3 regions of the Clostridium sp. LS3 genome follow, and region 3 is predicted to be linked to each of the others. Evidence: riboswitches for the same ligand, from Rfam matches in the RefSeq annotation. Region 3 holds a riboswitch; each other region holds the start of a gene.
The links. Region 3 has a riboswitch for lysine ahead of ACZJV1_RS06510 (APC family permease). Riboswitches for the same ligand answer to the same signal wherever they lie in the genome.
Positions count from the first base shown of each region.

Region 1 (7,234 bases), 1.3 Mb from region 3:
GCAGAAAAAAGTGGATTTACTAATAAACTAGCAAAGGTTCTAAGACCAATTTTGAAACTAATATTTAAGGAAGCTGCAAAAGATGAAAAAGCATTAGGAGCTATAGTTATGAATATAACAGCTAATATGATGGGACTTGGCAATGCTGCAACTCCATTTGGAATAAAAGCTATGCAAGAAATGGATAGACTTAATAAAGAAAAAGGAACTGCATCAAATGACATGGCATTATTCTTAGTTTTAAATGCAGCTTGTATACAATTGGTACCTTCAACCATTATATCTATAAGAGCTGCTTGTGGCTCAAGTAATCCAGGGGCAATAATATTACCCGCTATATTAGCAAGTACCACTGCAGCTGTAATGGGAGTTATTTGCTGTAAAATCTTACAGAAGTACTTTTAAAAGGAGTGATTTAGAATGTTTCAGTATTTAACAAAAAGTATCATTCCTATAATAGTTGTAATAATTATTACCTATGGAATGTTTAAAGGACGAAAGGTGTATGAATGGTTTATAGAAGGAGCAAAAGAAGGATTACAAGTTTGTTTAAACATATTTCCATATTTATTAGCTATGATTATAGCTGTTCATATATTTAGAGAAGCTAAATTGTTAGATATATTAAACAATTTTATATCTCCAATAGGTAGAGTAGTAGGGTTACCTAAAGAAGTAATACCATTAGTTTTAGTAAAACCCTTATCTGGAAGCGGGGCAATGGGTATTTTAACGGATATATTAAAAACATATGGACCTGATACAGCTATAGGTTTAATAGCTTCGGTAATTATGGGCACTACAGAAACTATATTTTATACAATAACAGTTTATTTTGGAGCTGTTCAAATTAAAAAAATTAGACATACATTATGGGCAGCTATATTAGCAGATTTAACGGCAATAATAGCAGCTATTTTTTTAGTAAGCAAATTCATATTATAGAAAATTTATTAAACTAAAATTTACTTTTAAAATTTAACAAATTTTAATAAAGACGTAATAATTTTGTAACTAGTTATATAGTAAAATATCCTATAATAATAGTATAGAAAAAGGGAGGGAAGTGTTTTAGAGATGGAGTGGAATGACAGGTTATTTTTGTCAGACGAAGAAATAAAAGTTTTAGCTATATTTCTAGCATATGGAGTAGGAATTGGAGTATTAGTTGGTTTATTTATAGATAATGTTCAGCTATGCTTTGCTTTGGGAGGAGTTATATCTATATTGATTTCACTTTTAAAAACATTTTTTGTTAGAATAAAGAAATCAAATAAGATTCACATATAAATAACATCACTAATAATATGTATTTTATTTTTAAAAAGTTATATAATTATAAATTATATAGCTTTTTAATTTTTATAGGGTAGGTGATTTAGTGGCTTCAGAAAAATTTTATATAGTTAATGGTAAGGTACTACCAGAGGTTTTTAAAAAAGTTTTAGAGGTTAAAGAAAACCTTCTTATTGGAAAGGCAAAGGATATCAGCGAAGCTGTAAAGCAAGCAGGAATAAGTAGAAGTACCTTTTATAAATACAAAGATTATATTTTCCCTATGTCAGAGGGGATAAATAGTAAAAAGATAACATTAATTGTCTTATTATCTCATGAAGCTGGAACTTTATCTAAAGTTTTAGATTGTATAGCTTTTAATAAGGGAAATATACTAACAATAAATCAAGATATACCTATAAATATGGCTGCAAATGTAACCATAACATTAGATATATCTAATATGAAAAAAGATTTAAAGCACTTAGTTAATACTTTAAGAGGGTTAGCAAATGTAGTCAGTGTTAAAGTGTTAGCTATGGAATAAATAAGAGGGAGTGAATTTATGAATAAAGAGTTTTATAAGAATAATAGAAATAAGGTTTTAGAAAACATTAAAGATAATTCTTTACTAATATTATTTGCAGGTAATTCGCCAAAGAAAACTGCAGACGAAAAATATCCTTTTACACCAAATAGAAATTTTTATTATTTAACAGGAATAGATGAAGAAAAGCATATTTTAGTTTTATCGAAAATAAATGGAAAAACTAATGAACATTTATTTATAAAAGAGATAAATCCTATTACAGAAAAATGGGAAGGTAAAACTATTAGAAAAGAAGAAGTATTAGACATTTGTGATATAGAAGATGTTAAGTACTTAGGTGATTTTAACGGGTTTATAGAAAAAATATTAATTAATAAAGAAGACATAAATATATATTTAGATTTAGAAAAAGATAATCCATCATATAAGTATATAAATGAAATTAAGAAAAAATATTATAATGTAAGTATTAAAAATGCATATAAGATTATAGGAAATTTAAGACTTATAAAAACTGAAGAAGAAATTAGTAGGATTAAGAAAGCTATAGAAATTACTATAGAAGGTGTAAAAGAATTAATGAAAAATTCTAAGCCGGGCATAAAAGAGTACGAACTTGAAGCTTACTTTGATTTTATTTGTAAGAAAAATGGTGTAAAAGACTTTGCATTTAAAACTATTGCAGCAGCAGGGAAAAATGCAACTGTTTTACATTATGTAAATAACGACTCAGAATTAAGGGATGGGGACTTAATATTATTTGATTTAGGCGCTCAATATAAATATTATAATGGTGATATATCAAGAACCTTCCCTATTAATGGAAAGTTTACTGAAAGACAAAAAGAAGTTTATAATGCAGTTCTTAGAGTAAATGAAAAAGTTATTAAAGAAATGAAGCCAGGAGTTAAATTCATAGATTTAAATAATAAGGCTAAAGAGTGGGTTGCAGAGGAATGTATATCTCTTGGATTAATTTCTAAAAAGGAAGATGTATCTCAATTTTATTATCATAGTATAGGTCATAGCTTGGGTATGGATACTCATGATATAGAGTTAGAAAATAGGGATGTAACCTTTGAAGCTGGAATGGTATATACTGTTGAGCCCGGAATATACATAGAAAATGAAGGTATAGGAATAAGAATAGAAGATGATATTTTAATAACAGATAACGGAAATGAAGTATTAACTAAAGAAATGATTAAGACAGTAGAGGAAATAGAAGAATTTATGGCTAATAGATAAGTTAAAGAGAATTAAGCCTGGGATTAAAGGTTGATTTAACTAGTGAAAAATTGTATAATAATCCTATAAATTAAATATGAATAACGACAAGGGTAGAGGCGCGATAATTAATAGTACTATTAATGAGGTAAGCACTTTGATTTAATAGAAAAGGAATTATCGCCGAAGCGTATGATTAATGCTTTAATATCATATGGCTGGGGTTTCACAAAATATGTGTAACACTGTCACAAACTTAATTTGTGGTGAGCTATCGCTTGAGGATTTTTAACTTTATTTAGAATATTAATTAAAGTGTATCTATAGCCTTGAGTGAAAACTCAAGGCTCTTTTTAATTTCTGCCCTTAAATTATTCATGAAATATATAGGGGGAGCATTATGAATAATAAAAGAAATCTAAGATTAATATTAATGACTATGATGATGATTTTAATGTCAACATCAATAGTTTTCGCAGCAGAGGTAGATCAATCTACATCTAATGCAAATCATTACGGATTATTAACTTTGATACCGCCGGTGGTAGCAATAGTTTTAGCATTTATAACAAAGAATGTTATTATATCTTTGTTTATCGGAACTTTATCAGGTACATTTTTAGTTCAATTAGTTGATAATACTTTTCTTGGAGCAGTTACACAATCTTTTTTAGATTTTGTATCTAGAGTTTTAAACTCATTATCTGATCCATGGAATGCAGGTATAATTCTTCAGGTATTAGTTATAGGGGGAGTTATACACTTAGTTGCTAAAATGGGGGGAGCTAAGGCTGTTGCAGAAGCGTTAGCAAGAAGGGCTAAGAATGCTAGAAGCACACAATTAGTTACATTATTATTAGGGTTAGCTGTATTTTTTGATGACTATGCAAATTCATTAATAGTTGGTCCTATAATGAAGCCAGTATCAGATAAGATGAAAATATCAAGAGAAAGACTAGCCTTTATAATAGATGCAACAGCAGCACCAATAGCAGGCTTAGCTATTGTATCTACTTGGATAGGATTAGAAGTAGGGCTAATAAATGATGCTTTTATAAATGGAATAGGGCAAGAAGTTGATGCTTTTGGAGTGTTTTTACAAACTATACCATATAGATTTTATAATATACTAATATTAGTTTTTGTACTTATTACTTCAGTTTTATTAAAGGATTTTGGTCCTATGTATAAGGCAGAAGTAGAGGCAAGAAAAAGAGGGTTAAACTCTAATGTTGATGAAGTTGCATCAGATTCTAACTTAGATCATTCAGACCTTGAACCAAAAGAAGGTGTAGAGTTAAGTATATGGAATGCTATAATACCAATAGGTGTTTTGGTTATAGCTTCATTAATATGTTTCTATTTTAGTGGTTATACAGTAATAATTGGTGGTGAAGATGTTGCCATTCAAAATATAATGACTAATTCACCAGTATCATTTAAGGCTATACAAGAAGCATTTAGTGCATCAGATGCATCAGTAGCATTATTCCAATCAGCATTAATAGCAAGTATAGTATCAATTATAATGGGAGTATCTAAGAAAATATTTACTGTTTCTGAAGCTATAGAAACATGGATAGATGGTATGAAACCATTACTTATAACAGGAGTAATTTTATTATTGGCTTGGTCACTAAGTTCTGTAATAAAGGATTTAGGAACTGCTAAATATCTAGTTTCATTACTTTCAGGATCACTACCAAATTTCTTGCTTCCAAGTTTAATATTTACCTTAGGTGCAGTTATTTCTTTTGCAACAGGAACGGCTTATGGAACAATGGGAATACTAATGCCACTTGCAATTCCACTAGCTTATTCAATGAATCCAGATATGAGCTATGTAATAGTTAGTACAAGTGCTGTTTTAACTGGAGCTATTTTTGGAGATCACTGTTCACCAATATCAGATACTACAATACTTTCATCAATGGGAGCAGGTTGTAATCATATTGCTCATGTTAACACTCAAATGTGGTATTCACTATTTATAGCTGCAATTACAATTTTATTTGGATATATTCCAGCGGGTTTTGGATTAGCTTGGTATATTGTACTACCTATATCTATATTAGCAGTATATGTAGGAATCCAAATATTAGGTAAGAGTGTAGAAGAAGCAAAATAATAATAAGATATATTTAGGTTATAATTATTAATGGATATTTATATATACTTATAACTATTAAGAGTATGAAAAGAAGCTTTACAAATAAATTTAGTTATTTGTAAAGCTTCTTTTACTTTAAAACAAATGATATTTATTTTAGACTTCCACCATGAAAGTAGAGCTTAAATATTTCAATTCCATTATGTGATATTGATTCAACTCCATTAAAAGAAGCTAAATCACCATCCCAATTGCATTGATATGTAAAATCATCTTCTTTAAAATATTTAGGTCCTCTAAACGGACAATCATCGGATACATTTTTTAAAGATTTCTTTAAAAATTTATTAAATCCTGAAGGTAATTCATCAACAAGAACTTGTCCTTTATAATTCATTCCCCAGGAAACCTTTTCGTTTTCCCAAACTAATTCCTCTCCTATAAATTCTCTATCACCTAGATGGCTATCTAGATAATAGTAATTAAATTTTTTATAGGCATAGTCCTTTGAGTTTGGCCTAGAAGGTGTTTCTTTTTTAGCACCTGAAGCATAAGTATTTTTCTTCGCTTCAATTATAAAGTTTTTAAATTTTAATAAGTCTCCCATGTAAGCTCCCCCTTTTTTATACATCATTTAGATTATATATAAAAAACTTAGGTAAATCAACGAGTTTTCAGAAAATATAATATATTTAGAATTAAATGAATATATGGAATCTCATAAAGTATATAGGGTATAATTATAAATATAAAATTATTAAGGGGGCATTTAATATGAGCAATTTAGATAAACTTAGGGAAGTAATGAAAATAAAAAATATTGACTACTATATTATTCCAAGTAGTGATTCTCATCAAAGTGAATATGTATCTGACTATTTTAAAGGAAGAGAGTTTATATCAGGTTTTACTGGCTCAGCAGGTACTCTTTTAGTGGGGTTAAGCTCTGCTTATTTATGGACTGATGGAAGGTACTTTATTCAGGCTGATAAAGAATTAATTGGAAGTGGAATATCACTTATGAAAATGAGGACAATAGGATATCCAACTATTGAAGAGTGGATTGAAAAAAATATTAAATTAGGAGAGGTATTGGGATTTGATGGAAGATTATTTTCGGTAAATCAATATAAGAGCTTCTTAAAGATAGCAAAAAATGTTGGATTCCATATAAATATGGATAATGATTTGTTAAAAGAAGTTTGGTTAACAAGAAGCGAACTTCCTAAAAATAAAATATTTATACATGATGAGGAATATTCAGGTAAGTCTTCTTCAAAGAAGTTAGAAGAAGTGAGAACTCATATGGGAGAAAAAAAGGCTAAAAATTATATAATATCATCTTTAGATGATATAGCCTGGTTATGTAATATAAGAGGAAATGATGTTAAGTTTAATCCTGTAGCACTTTCATACATTATTGTTAATGAAAAGTATGCTAATTTATATATAGATAAGCAAAAGGTTGATGATATAACAAAGGAAAGTTTAATATCTCAGAGATTTAACATATATGATTATGATGAAATAGAAAATCATGTTAAATTAATAAATGAAACAACTATAATAGATCCTAATAAATTGAATGCTAAAATATATTCATGTTTAAGTAAAGATATAGAAATAATAGATGAAGTTAATATAACAACAAGACTAAAGGCAATAAAAAATGAAGTTGAAATAAACAATATAGAGAATTCTCAAGTTAGAGATGGTGTTGCCATGGTTAGATTTATAAAATGGCTAAAGGACAATATAGGAAAAGAGAAAATAACAGAAATATCTGCAAGTAAAAGATTAACTAGCCTTAGAGCAGAGGGAGAAAATTATAAAGGAGATAGCTTTGGTACTATAGCTGGGTATAAGGAGCATGCAGCAATGATGCATTATTCAGCAACGGAAGCAACTGATTATGAATTAAGACAAGAGGGTATGTTCCTTTTAGATTCTGGCGGACAATACCTTGATGGAACAACAGATATAACAAGAACTTTCATTTTAGGAAAGGTATCTGAAGAAGAAAAAAGAGATTTCACATTAGTATTAAAAGGACATATAGCTTTATGTAAAGC
Region 1 is NZ_CM143921.1:122,442-129,675, forward strand. Features, by position in the region: gene ACZJV1_RS00560 (nucleoside recognition domain-containing protein) at 1-405, shown strand, start outside; gene ACZJV1_RS00565 (spore maturation protein) at 421-945, shown strand; gene ACZJV1_RS00570 (hypothetical protein) at 1,078-1,290, shown strand; gene ACZJV1_RS00575 (ACT domain-containing protein) at 1,382-1,822, shown strand; gene ACZJV1_RS00580 (aminopeptidase P family protein) at 1,841-3,073, shown strand; lysine riboswitch at 3,159-3,334, shown strand; gene ACZJV1_RS00585 (Na+/H+ antiporter NhaC family protein) at 3,453-5,180, shown strand; gene ACZJV1_RS00590 (DUF5680 domain-containing protein) at 5,314-5,769, opposite strand; gene ACZJV1_RS00595 (aminopeptidase P family protein) at 5,937-7,234, shown strand, end outside.
Region 1: it holds a riboswitch for lysine, as region 3 does, so the genes downstream of both, ACZJV1_RS00585 (Na+/H+ antiporter NhaC family protein) here and ACZJV1_RS06510 (APC family permease) in region 3, are expected to answer to the same signal.

Region 2 (7,234 bases), 1.7 Mb from region 3:
AATAAAAATCAATGTATTCATACCTATATAACTTTTAACGATAAAGTAAATAGTGAGCACCTTTTAAGTAATCTAAAAAAGAAATCTATCATAGTTGCTACTGAGCAAGGTCATTATCTAGATACTTTCCAGAAAGAAAATATTTTGAAATTAAATGTAACAAACGTAAGAGAAGATCTTATTGAAAATGGTATTATTGATATAATTCAAGAAATAAAAAATATGAAAATTTAAGTTATCATAAATATACATTATTCTATAATTAAAACAAGTTACTATATAGACATATTAAAAACTATAATAAATTAAATTGATTATAGTTTACTGAAATGTTTTTCTTATAAAAAATCGCTACTATCAAAATTATTTTGACAGTAGCGATTTTTATATATTATTTAATGTACGTTTTAAAAATTCACGAGTACGCTCTTTAGTTGGATTATTGAATATTTTTTCTGGAGTGCCTTCTTCCTCAATAACTCCATTATTCATAAATACTACACGATCAGATACTTCTTTTGCAAATCCCATTTCATGTGTTACTACTAGCATTGTAAGACCGCTCTCAGCAAGTTCTTTCATAACCTTTAAAACTTCTCCTACCATTTCTGGATCAAGAGCTGATGTTGGCTCATCAAAAAGAATAACATCTGGTTCCATTGATAATGCCCTTGCAATAGCTACACGTTGCTTTTGTCCTCCAGATAACTGTTTCGGTTTAGCATTAATATAGTTACCCATGCCAACAACTTCTAAATATTTCATTGCCACTTTTTCAGCTTCTTCTCTTGAACGCTTTAATACCTTCATTTGTCCTACAACACAATTCTTTAATACATTATGGTTATTAAATAAATTAAATTGTTGGAATACCATACCTAGTTTAGTACGATATTTATATATATTATGGTTATCATCCAAAATATTTTCTTCATTGTAAATTATCTCTCCACCACTTGGTTTTTCTAAAAGATTTATACAACGTAGAAGAGTTGATTTTCCTGACCCAGATGAACCTATTATACAAACAACTTCTCCTTTATTTACTGAAAAGTTAATATCTTTTAATACTTCATGTGTTCCAAAGGATTTATTTAAATGCTTTATATCTATTACTTTTTCCATATTCTCTCCTCCATTAAACTATACTACTACAGTACTTTCTTTTTACGTAGTATATCTTCAGGTGTTTCTACTTGCATTTGATTACCTGCCATAATGTAATTGTCTGGACCATCTATTTTTCTTTCTATAGCTCTTAAAATTCTTGTAATTGTAAATGTCATTACAAAGTAAATTATGCATGATACAAAGAATGACTCAAAATATCTAAAATTATTTCCTGCAATTGATTTAGTTTGGAAAAATAACTCTGATACCGAAATTACATTTAGTACGGATGTATCTTTTATATTTATTACAAACTCATTGCCTGTTGCTGGTAAAATATTACGAATCACTTGTGGTAATACTACATTAATCATTGTTTGAGAATGTGTCATTCCAATAGCTTGAGCTGCTTCAAATTGTCCCTTATCTACTGAAACAATACCTCCTCTAACTATTTCTGACATATATGCACCTGTATTAATAGATACTATAAATAAAGCTGCTACTATTTTATTTATATCTATCCCTAAGAATTGTGCTGATCCATAATAAATTACCATAGCTTGCACAATCATAGGTGTTCCACGGAAAAACTCTATATAAATTGAAAGAATAGCATTAATAAATTTTAAAATTCCTCTTTTAATTCCTCTATCTGGTACTGGAATAGTACGTACAACACCTACTAATAAACCAATTAATGAACCTACTAAAGTACCAACTATAGAAATTAATAATGTCATTCCTGCCCCACGTAAAAACATTGGCCAGTTATTTTCAACAATTCTTATTATCCATTCTATACTCATCTTTTATTCTCCTTATTAAATATAATAAGAGGGAATTGGTTAAGGCTAACCAATTCTACTCTAGCTTTATTGAGCTGCTGGTTGATTTTTAATAGCATTGTCCATTATTGTTTTTTGCTCTTCTTGTGATATACCAGCTAAAATTTCATTTATTTTTTTAGTTAACTCGCTATTTTTTGCAAGCCCTACTGCTATTGCTGTATCTTCTGGTGATGTTACAAATCCATCTTTGAATTCAATCATTTTAAAGTTTGAATTAGCCATTTGAGCACTTACAGCTTCTGGTCTTTCTGTTACATATCCATCAATTACTCCTGACTCAAGAGCAACTCTCATAGCTGGAAAGTTATCCATAGCTGGTTGTATATTTACACCTGGAATTTGATCTATTACTGAATAATGGAATGTATTTAATTGAGCTGTTATTTTAGCTCCTGAAAAATCTTTTAATGAAGTAGCATTTTCGTAGGTTCCTCCATTTTTAACAAGCATAACTAAATCTGATGTATAATAGTTATCTGAAAAATCAATTGTTTCTTTACGCTTTTCTGTTGGAGACATCCCAGCTATTATTGCATCTATTTTACCTGATGTTAATGCTGGAACTAATCCATCCCACTCTGTTTTAACAATAACTAATTTTTTTCCTAATCCATCAGCTATTTTTTTGGCAATTTCTACATCATAGCCTCCTGCGTATTCTGCACTTCCATCAATTTTTACTGCACCATTTGAATCATTCATTTGTGTCCAGTTAAATGGTGCATATCCTGCTTCAAGTCCCACCCTAAAGACATTTTCACCTTTATTTGCTGATGATTTTCCTGAGCCACACCCTGTTAGTGTTAACATTGCTGTCAATGATAATGAAATTAATAATGATAGTTTTTTCTTCATAGTAAATCCTCTCCTTTTTTATAATAAAAAAACCAACCTTTACTTAGGTTGGTGCTATCTTAAATATTCGGATAATTAACTATAAAAAAATAACTGAGCAAAGCTCAGGTCTACTTATATAATTAACCTAATCCTCATCTTTCCCATTTGAGATAGCACAACTTAATAAACCGGGACATTTATTAAGACAGTCCTGTAGTTCTTAACTACAGACCCAGCAAGTAATACTGAGAAATATTACAAACTTCGGCAAAATCTCCTTCTCATTAGCATCATCACCTTCTCAAGCTCCACTAAAAACTGTTAAATTTTGCGCCTCTACCTCACATATAAAAGTGAGGTATTTATTAAATTATATACAGTGTACAATCTTATTTCATTATTGTCAATACCTAAAAAAGAATTTTTTCAATATTTTATTAATTTGAAAATTTAGAACAATATATTATAATTAAAAAATTTAAGAACCCTAAATTTCCTTAGGATTCCTAAACTATATGTTATACATTCTAATTTATATAAAATTTATTATTAAATTTTATATTTTAAATCTTTGAACGAAATTATTAAGCTTCTTTTTTATTCCTCATTTAGCACCTTTTCAATGAATAATTTAACTATTTCTGGGTCAAACTGAGTTCCAGCATTTTTTCTTATTATTTCAATTGCATCAGATTTGCTTAAGTTTTTCCTATAAGGTCTATCTCTAGTCATAGCATCATAAGCATCAGCCACTGCTATAACCCTAGCTTGCCAAGGTATCTCTTCTCCTTTTAGTCCTTTAGGATATCCCTTTCCATCCCACCTTTCATGATGTGCTAAAGCATACTCTGCAATTGGTGCATATTCATTTAAAGAGCTTAATATCCTATATCCAATTTCAGGATGCCTCTTGATTTCTAGCCACTCAGAATCACTAAGCGAACCAGGTTTATTCAGAATTTTTCCATCAATGGCTATTTTCCCTATATCATGCATCAGTCCTGCCGTTCTAAGCTCTCTTATATTTGCATCACTTAAATTTAAAGTAGATGCTATTAAAGCACATATTTCTCCGACTCGTATGGAATGCTTCTCTTCTCTTTCATTTTTTTCGTATAAAGTTTTTATTATTACCTCTATAGTCTTATACCTCATACTGGTACTTTCAGATAACTTTCGCCTATACATATAGTCTTCAGCTTTCTTAAATACTGCTAGCATTTCCTCATTCTCTTCTATTTTAGTTTTCCACCCATAAGAAATTGATACATTAATCGAATTAAATTTTTCCTTATCAATAGCACTATTTATTCGATTTAAAATCTTTTCTGTTTCCTCAGAACTAGTTTCAGGCAATATAATTGTAAATTCATCTCCACCTATCCTAGAAATAATATCCTCATTTCTACACTCTTTTTTTATCACCTTAGCAACTTTTTGTAAAAGTTTATCTCCCTCTAAATGACCAAAAGCATCATTAGTTAGTTTTAATCCATTGACATCAATTATAACAAGAGTTATTGGAAGATTACTTTTAGTATCTAACCTCTTTAATTCCTCTTCAAAAAATCTTCTATTATATAATCCAGTTAGTTGGTCATAAAAGCTTAAATATTCAATTTTTTCTTGCCTTTCTTTCTTCTCACTAACATCTCTAAATGCTAACGCTACTCCATTAATAACATCATTTTCACCTTTAATTGGAGCTGCACTATCTTCGATAAATCTTTCTTCTCCATCTTTAGATATTAAAATGGAATTATTACAAAGTTCAACTATATTACCTGTTCTTAGAACATTATATACAGGATTATTACACTTTTCTCTTGTAAATTCATCAATAATATTAAATACTTCTTCTAATGGTTTACCAACAGCCTCTTCTTGTGTCCATCCAGTTAACTTCTCAGCTATTCTGTTTAATAGCAATATATCTCCATGACTATCAGTAGAAATAACACCATCACCAATAGAAAGGAGAGTTGTTTTTAAACGTTCTTTTTCATCAAATATTATCTCTTCCATTCTTTTACGCTCTGTAATATCCTCCACAATACCTATTCCCCCTTCAATGCTCTTATCATCTGAAAGTATTGTGGCAAACATCACTCTTACTGATGTTATCTTATTTCCTGTAAACGACTTGTAATTCCCCTCATAAGTTGTCTCATATCCATGAAGTGCTCTTTTTATTTCTTCTATTAACTTTTCATCTGGTAGCTTAAGAGTATTCAACCCTATCAGTTCCTCACGAGATGATCCAATTATTTTTACAAAATTGTCATTACAATCAGTAATAACTCCCCTACTGTCAAAATGGTAAACACCAAGTGGAGAATATTCAAAAATCAAACGATATTTTTCTTCACTTTTCATCAGTTCATTTTCAACTTGCTTTCGATGATTGATATTACTACGAGTACCACTCATTAATAAAGGCTTACCATTAGAATTCCATGAAGTTATTTTCCCCCTATCTTGTACCCAGATCCAACTACCATCTTTGTGCTTCATACGAAGTTCCATATCATAATAATCTATTTCTTTTGAAAATATTTTCTTTAATTGAATCCTACATTTTCTTAAATCTTCAACATGAAAGAATCTTTTTAAATCTTTAGAATTAATTATTGATAGTTCATTAAACTTGTAACCAATTATCTCTGCCCATCGCTCATTAAATACTATTTCTCCTTTTTCAATATCCCATTCCCAAGTACCTACATTAGTACCTTTTAGAATATTTTCTAATCTTTCTCTTTCTATCCTTAATAAATTCTCTGTTCTCTTTTGTGTAATAACCATACCTAATTGTCTAGTGTACATTTCTGCTATAATTTCATTATTAAAGCTTTTCTCATTAGGCATAATAAAGGTAAAATCCCCGAGAATAGTATTATTTTTTAGAATTTTAATTACAATAATTTCTCCAATATCAAATGTATTTACTAATAGATCAAGTAGAGGTTCAGAAATAAAATCACCTGTAAATTCCTTTAACGAAGTAAACCGTGTAACTATCTTGTCTTTTATTTTTTCAGCCCTTATTAAATCATACGCCCAGTTGTTACCCTCTACTTTTATACCTAACAACTGAATAGCTTTTTTTATTAAATCATTGTCACCTGATATAGCCATGGTCTTATATTGTTTGCCAACTTCATCATATAAATTGAATGCAGCAAATTTAGCTCTTGACATATGTAAAAAGTCATCAGTAATTTTTTGATAATTCAACTCTTTTTCATATAACTGTAGAAATTCTTCTGAAAAACTCACCATTTTTTTTAATAAATTTTGTTCTTCTATTTTTTCTGTAATATCACGAGCAGCAGCATATATTAAATTATCATATGGTTGACAACGCCATTCTATATATCTATAAGAACCGTCTTTGCATCTATATCTGTTTACAAGATTTAAAACCTGCTCTTGCTTTTCAAGTTTCCTAATAGCTTCAATAGTAACTTCAACGTCTTCAGCATACACAAATTTAATAAAATTACTTTTCTCTATATATTCTTTAGAATATCCTAGGATATTTTCCCATTCCTTGTTGACATTAAGAAAATTACCTTCTGTATCCGCTATACATAGCAAGTCCAAATTTACAGAAAAAAACTTTTCCAATTCTTGTGTTTTTTTCAACAAATAATCTTCAAGTTTTTTTTGCTCAGTAAAATTAATAATACTTACAATATACCCTTTTTCTATTCCAATTCCAGTATGTTTAATATCTGCTTTGAACCACTGCTCACTATTCTGTAAAGGTGATTTATAAATAATAGATTCTTTTTCTCCAGAAACTACTGCCTTTTCAAAAGAAGAAATAAATATTTTTGTCAATTCTTCAGAAAAAAGTTCTTTAATAGTTCTACCAATAATTTTTTCCCTAGGCATAAACAGATGGTTATCATCAGAAACAATTATATTATTAAACCTATAATCTTTATCTAGTTCAAAAATAATATCATTTAATGTGGTCAGTATGGCTGTCTTTTCTTCCACTCCTCTCATTTCTGCAGTTACATCAATAAAAATTGTTATGAAATAATATTCTTGTGGAGAGTATACTTTTACTCTATACCAACGCTTTAAAATTTGTGAATATTGTTCGAATTCTTTTTCACCACCATTAATAGCAATTTCTCCATAAAGTTTTATCCAATCAAATTCATCTTTTTTAATTTCAGGTAATATTTCAGATATTTTTTTACCAACAATTTCTGAAGCCTTTAGACGTGTAATTTTTGCAAATGAATCATTAATTTCAAGAAATTCATAATCACAAGGATTACCTTGTTTGTCGCATATTATCTTGTGATATGCATATCCTATTGGTAATTTTCCAATTAATTGTTTGTAAAAATTATCGTTCATATTTTATTACCTCCATATTTATTTTTAGTTAATTATTTGCTATTCATTTTTTGATA
Region 2 is NZ_CM143921.1:3,687,862-3,695,095, forward strand. Features, by position in the region: gene ACZJV1_RS17435 (aminotransferase-like domain-containing protein) at 1-234, shown strand, start outside; gene ACZJV1_RS17440 (amino acid ABC transporter ATP-binding protein) at 385-1,125, opposite strand; gene ACZJV1_RS17445 (amino acid ABC transporter permease) at 1,152-1,919, opposite strand; gene ACZJV1_RS17450 (transporter substrate-binding domain-containing protein) at 1,986-2,816, opposite strand; lysine riboswitch at 2,962-3,145, opposite strand; gene ACZJV1_RS17455 (PAS domain S-box protein) at 3,396-7,178, opposite strand.
Region 2: it holds a riboswitch for lysine, as region 3 does, so the genes downstream of both, ACZJV1_RS17450 (transporter substrate-binding domain-containing protein) here and ACZJV1_RS06510 (APC family permease) in region 3, are expected to answer to the same signal.

Region 3 (7,234 bases):
TTTTAATCTTTGTGCTGATCCATCTCCAGTAAAGCAGGATGTTATTATAATGCTTTCCTTTTGGTCTATTTTAGATGCAGCTCCTTGAATTCCATATCTCTTAATTTCTAAGCATGATTCATATATTTCTTTTAAACCTCTTCCATTTAAAGCTTTTCTACCAGCTTCAATAACTAATAAAGTAGTAACCATATCAATAGTTTTTACATTGATATCAGTTTCATCCTTTATCATATCTGCAAAATTAGTCAAAGATCCCATATCTACTAATAAAAAGATACCTTTTCCAGTATGAATTTCCTTTATTTTTTCCATAGCTAATTTATACATATCTTCTGCTTTCATACTTAATGGCATATCCAAAGCCTTAACATATTCTTCTCCAATTAGAGAGTTTGCAACTTCTACCATAGATGAAGCTGTAGAATGACCATGCATTATTACTAAAACAGCCACTCTTACATCCTTTGCTTTATCTTTTTCATAAGGATTTGTGGCTAAGAACATAGTTATATAACCGATTTCGTCTAAGGGAACTTCTATTACAAACTTTTTATCTATTATACTAGCTACTTCCATTGCTACTATAAATTCTCTAGCATACTCGCCTCTAATAAAGTTTAGTTTAGGATGAAATATCTTAACACCTTTCCTTATTCGCTCTAGGCTACCTTGAATATGAAGGGCTAACCCAAAATAAACTTTTTCATCGTAATCCCTATTTAATTTTTTTGATGCATATAAAAGAATTTCTTCAACTAAATTAACTATTTCAACATCAACAACTTTTGATATTTCTTCTTTTCTAAATCTTTCTGGCAAATCTCGTATATATTTTCTGAAATATTTTTCTATATCTATATTTAATATTTCATCTATTTCTTTTTCTTCTATTCCATCTTTTCTTAACTCTTCTATTTTTTGCTCTATTCTATCATAAAACATAGTTCCATCTTTAAATTCTTCTAAACCTGTTTTATCTTCAATTAAAGCAATTTTATCTTTATATGAAAACTTAAGCACATCTCCCATATTACTTAATATCTCATCAACTTCATCCCTATATTCCTGTAACTTCATAAGTCCCACTTTCACTCGTTGATGCAAATCTTCTTGATCTACCAATATATAATCTTTATTTTTTGCTTTATATTTCAAAAAGGCTCTTGCACATGAAAGTTGAATATCACTTTTTAACTGCCCTATATTATTAGGACAATCATATAATAAAAATGATATTAAAGCACTTTTATTGAAATAAATACTTTTTGATACTCTTTGCGATTCAATTTCTATAAATTCCCTTAATAAGTAATATCTTTCCTTTATATTTTTTTCTTTTAAGGATGGTAACGTTATAACCATTGGTATTCTTCTACTAAAGGTTTTAAGTAAAAATGATTGAGGATCCTCAGTTGTAGCTGCAATGATTTGTGCTTCTACATGAACTAATTTTTCTGTATCACCTAAAACTCTAAAATAACCTTTATCAATATATGTAAATAACATTTCTTGACCTTGTGGAGATAATCTATGAATTTCATCTAAAAATAATATTCCCCCATTTGCTTTCTTTAGTAAACCATCTCTATCAGAATCTGCACCTGTATAAGCACCTTTCTTAACACCAAATATTTGTGCTATAACTAGTTGTGGATTATCTGCATAATCAGCACAGTTAAATCTTACAAAAGGTGCTTCATCATTTATAACTTTAGACTCAATTGCAAAATTATACATAGCTTCTGCAAACATAGATTTACCAACACCAGTTTCCCCTAAAATTAAAGTGTGTAATCCTCTTGGGGGATATAAAATTGCTGCCTTGGCTTGTTGAATCGGAATCTGCAAACTTAATTTTGCACCAACTAATGTGTCTAGACTATTTCTTTTTTTCTCTTTTACGACTTTCTTATTTTCTTTTGATTTAGATACTTCAGTTCTTACTATAGAACTATATTTTACTGGATGGCCATCTATTTTATCAACTACACCATCTTTATAAAGCTGATTTAAATATCTGCTTACATTAGCCCTATCTAAGTTCATAAAAGCACTAAGCTCGCTTGCTGTTATTCCTTTTTTACTTTTCATTTCTAACCGCTTTAAAGCATCATAAACTTCATTTATCTTACTCATATTTTTTAATATCACCCCAATGTAAACATTTATTTGCTATTAATTTTAACATACATTTATTTTTTTTTACATTAGTAAAATTTTTTAATTCAAAATAAAAACCCTTCTAAAATTTTAGAGGGTTTTTTTCTAATATTTATAATTTAGTTTAAATTGCTTTTATTCTTATGGTAATTATATATATAAAATGGCACTCCTAATAACATAAGTATAAATCCCCACATTACAATTTCTGCTCCTGAACCATATATTGTCCATAATGTATATATAAATGCTAGTAATGGAATTATTCCTTTTTTAATGAAAATTTGTAAATTAAACTCACTTGACTCTCTAAACATAATCATCATTTCTGCTGCTGCAGTTAATAAATATATTGGCAAAAATGCTAGCGTTGCTAATATAGTTATAAATGTAAATGCTGAAACCATACTTTTTTGGTAATTCATTATTAAAAGTATATTAACTAATATGGATCCAATTATTAAAGCATTAGCTGGAGTTGAATATTTAGGATGTAATTTCCCAAAACATTTAGGAAATACACCATCTTCTCCTGCTGCATAAGCAACTCGTGCAGTTGATAATAACCACCCAATAGTTGTTCCTAAAATACATATAACTACTGAAATTGCTAATGGCTTTCCAATTGATGTTCCTAAAATTTTAGTTAATATATCAGTAAGCGGTGCAGAACTTGAAGCTAATTCTTTGTTAGACATTACCCCCATACTAGCAACACTTATTAATATGTATATTACTGCTGATATTAGCATTCCATAAATAGTGCTTTTCTTAACATTTTTTTCTGGATTACTAATTTCTCCTGCAGTTACTGTGGCACTTTCTAAACCTACAAATGCCCATAAAGTTGATGTTGCCGCAAGAGGTATTGAATTTACTCCCTTTCCTTCTGGCATTAAAGGCAATAAATTGGAACTATCAAAATTTAAAAATGCTATGACTATAAACAATGCGAAAAATACAATTTTAAATACAGTTACAAATGATTGAACCTTTCCAGCTTTTTTTACTCCAACAATGTTTATAAATGTAAATATCCATAAGATAGAACTTGTATAAATTATTGATATTAGTGGATTATTTAGTGCTGGAATTATAGCTGCACTATAACTTGCCAATGCTACTATTATAGCTGCATTTCCTATCCATGAACCATTCCAATAAAGCCAAGCGCTTAAAAATCCTGCAAATTCTCCAAAAGCTTCTTTTGTGTATTGATAAGCTCCTCCAGTAGATGGATACTTTGAACCTAAATTAGCAAAGGATATAGCTATTAAAATAGATCCTATAGTTGTTATTACCCATGCAATAATAGTTGCCATTGGACCTGATAATTCTGCTAATGTAGCAGGTAACATAAAAACTCCTGAGCCTATCATATTTCCACAAACAAGCATTGTAGCCATAAATAAAGTGATTTCTTTTTTCATATGTTTCTTTTCCATTTTTTTCTCCTAAAAAAAGTAAGCTCAAAGATTATTCTTTGAGCTTATATTTATTGCAAACTTTAGACAATAATAAAGATAGCTCTCCACAAAAATATTGTGGCAGTTTTGTATATATTTTATACAATCCCAGTATATAACCTTTAAGCTAAGCTATATACTTCGGCAATAACCCCTTTCATATTAAATCATAGTGCTTACCTCATTAATATTACTTTTAGCTATTGCAGCCTCTACCAATAAAATATTAAATTTCCTTCTTAATTCTATCAAAATTTATATATATGTCAAGGAAATATCAAATATTTATACATTTGCCTTAAACTTTCTAAGCCTTAAGGCATTTAATAATACTGATATTGAGCTTAAACTCATTGCTCCTGCTGCTATCATAGGATTTAATAATGGTCCACCAAACACATGAAGAATTCCCATTGCTACTGGTATTCCTAGTACATTATAAGCAAATGCCCAAAATAAATTTTGCTTTATATTATTAATAGTTGCTTTACTTAATTGAATAGCTTTTATAACATCTATTAAATCACTCTTCATTAAAACTATATCTGCTGACTCTATTGCCACATCTGTACCTGATCCTATTGCAATTCCTACATCTGCTTGAACTAATGCTGGGGCATCATTTATACCATCTCCCACCATAGCGACCTTCTTATTTTCGCCTTGTAACTTTTTAACTTCATTTGCTTTATCTTCTGGTAGTACTTCTGCTAAAACTATATCTATTCCAACTTCTTTTGCAATTGCTTTAGCTGTTTTTTCATTATCACCAGTAATCATAGCCACTTTTATTCCCATACTATGAATTGCTTTTATTGCCTTTTTACTATTTTCTTTCACAGTATCAGCTACTGCTACAATTCCTTGGATTTTATTTTCTACTGCTAAGAACATAGGTGTTTTACCTTCTTCTGCTAACTTATTTGATTTCTCTTCTAAATCTTCTAAGTTTATTCCCCTATCCTTCATTAACTTTTTATTTCCTAAAAGAATATTTTCATTTTCTATTTTAACTTCTATTCCATGTCCTGGTATTGCCTTAAAACCATTTATTCCTTTTAGTTTGAGACCTTTATCTTCAGCTTCTTTAACTATTGCCTCACCTAATGGATGCTCTGATCCTTTTTCAGCACTAGCTGCTAAAATTAAAATTTCTTTTTCACTTATATCCTTTGTTATTATATTAGTTACTTTAGGCTTTCCTTCTGTTATAGTTCCTGTCTTATCAAATACAATAGTCTCAACTTTATATGCAGTTTCTAACGCTTCTCCACCTTTTATAAGAACTCCATTTTCAGCTCCCTTGCCTGTTCCTACCATTATTGCAGTAGGTGTTGCTAATCCAAGTGCACATGGACAAGCAATAACTAATACTGATATGAATATAGTTAGTGAAAATACTGCTGACTCTCCTGATATATACCATCCTAATGCAGCTATAATGGCTAATATAATTACAGTTGGTACAAAATATGCTGATATTACGTCTGCAAGTTTTGCAATTGGCGCTTTTGTTCCTTGAGCATCTTCAACTAATTTAATTATTTGTGCAAGAGCAGTATCATCCCCTACCTTAGTAGCCTTATATTTAATAAATCCTGTTTTATTTATACTTGCTCCAATAACTTTGCTTCCTATACTCTTTTCCACCGGAATACTTTCACCTGTAAGCATAGACTCATCTATTGATGTATTTCCTTCTATAACCTCTCCATCAACAGGTAACTTTTCACCTGGTTTTACTAATACAACGTCTCCTACTATTACTTCTTCAATAGGAACAGTAATTTCATTACCACTTCTAATAATGTTTGCAGTTTTAGGCGCTAATCCCATAAGTTTCTTAATTGCCTCAGATGTTTTTCCTTTTGATACAGCTTCTAAATATTTTCCTAAAGTTATTAATGCAAGTATTACTGCTGCTGATTCAAAATATAAATGCATTGCATAATCATGATCACCTAGATTTATTTTATATATAGCAAATAATCCATAAATCACTGCTGCTGAGGTTCCTATTGATATTAATGAATCCATGTTAGGACTCAGTTTAAATAAGTTTTTAAATCCTATTAAATAGAATTTATATCCTACTATCATAACTGGTATAGTTAATAATAATTGCGTTATTGCAAAATTTAAAGGATTCATCATAGGATCTATAATTTTCGGCAAATGCATTCCTACCATGTGTCCCATTGATATTATTAGTAATGGAACTGTAAATACTAAGGATAATACAAATCTATACCAGAGCTTTTTATAATCTGGAATTTTATTTGAGGAACTCTCCTTTTTCTCTTCTATAATTAATTTATATCCCGCTTTTTCTACTATGCTTTTTATATCTTTGATAGATATTTTATTTTCATCAAAGCTTATATTAAGCTTTTCAGTAGCAAAATTCACAGATGAACCTAATACACCATCAGCTTTTTTAGTAACTCTTTCCACTCTATTTGCACAAGCTGAACAAGTCATTCCCTCCACTTTAAAACTATAGCTCTTAGTCTTCTTTTCTACACTATATCCAGCTTTTTCAACTGCTTTCTCAATGTCCGAGCTATTTAACTTTTCATTGTCATATTTAATACTTAAAGTTTCTGTAGCGAAATTCACACTTGCACTATCTACTCCTTCAAGCTTGTTCATTACTCTTTCGACTCTGCTTGCACAAGCAGTACATGTCATACCTGATATTTTAACTTTTTCTTCTTTCATATTAAACCCTCCTTTTTACCCCTCCCCAGGGGTGTGGTATAGCTTTATTATACTCTTTTCATTTATAATGTCAATAATAATTCTCAATATAAATAAAATAGACATATGTATACATTGTACACATATGTCTATTATTTAACTTCCCGCACTCTCATATACGCTAATACCTTTTAGCCATATTTTATATGATACTATTATAGATATTAAACTTACTAAAAACGGTAAAAGTACACCACTTAACATATTCCCTTTCCCAATGAAATATGCTCCCGGATAATAACCTGTAAATGCAAATGGAATAAGAAATGTTAATATAAATTTTATAGCAGCCGGATAAATACTTATAGGATATTTAGCAAATGTACTTATCTGATATGTCATAAACATATATGACTGTGAGAATTTTACCCAAAATGCTATTGATGCTGTTGCAAGCTTTATAGATGTATATATTAATGTTGCACATATAACTACAAAAATAAACTCTACTATCTTAATAGGTGAATAGATAATATTTAAATTTAATGATGCTGTTATTAATAAAATTAAACCAATTATAACTTCTCCAAATCCATCTGGTTGAAAACTTTCAGATATAACTTGAAATAATGGATTTATAGGTCTTAATAAATATTTATCAAATTCACCTTTAACTATAGTTTTCCAACTAAATATCCATAGATAATCAGTAAAAATATGATCTATACCTCTTGGTATTTGAGCAAATCCATATATAAATAATATTTCATAAAAGCTCCATCCATCTAATGTAGGTATAACGTTAAAAATTAACTTTATAAATATAACTCCAGCAAATTGAACAAATATAAATCCTATAAGCCCTAATATAAAATCAAGTCGATATTCCATTAAAGTTTTTATAT
Region 3 is NZ_CM143921.1:1,411,086-1,418,319, reverse strand. Features, by position in the region: gene ACZJV1_RS06515 (sigma 54-interacting transcriptional regulator) at 1-2,139, opposite strand, end outside; gene ACZJV1_RS06510 (APC family permease) at 2,283-3,608, opposite strand; lysine riboswitch at 3,680-3,852, opposite strand; gene ACZJV1_RS06505 (heavy metal translocating P-type ATPase) at 3,915-6,350, opposite strand; gene ACZJV1_RS06500 (ABC transporter permease) at 6,486-7,234, opposite strand, start outside.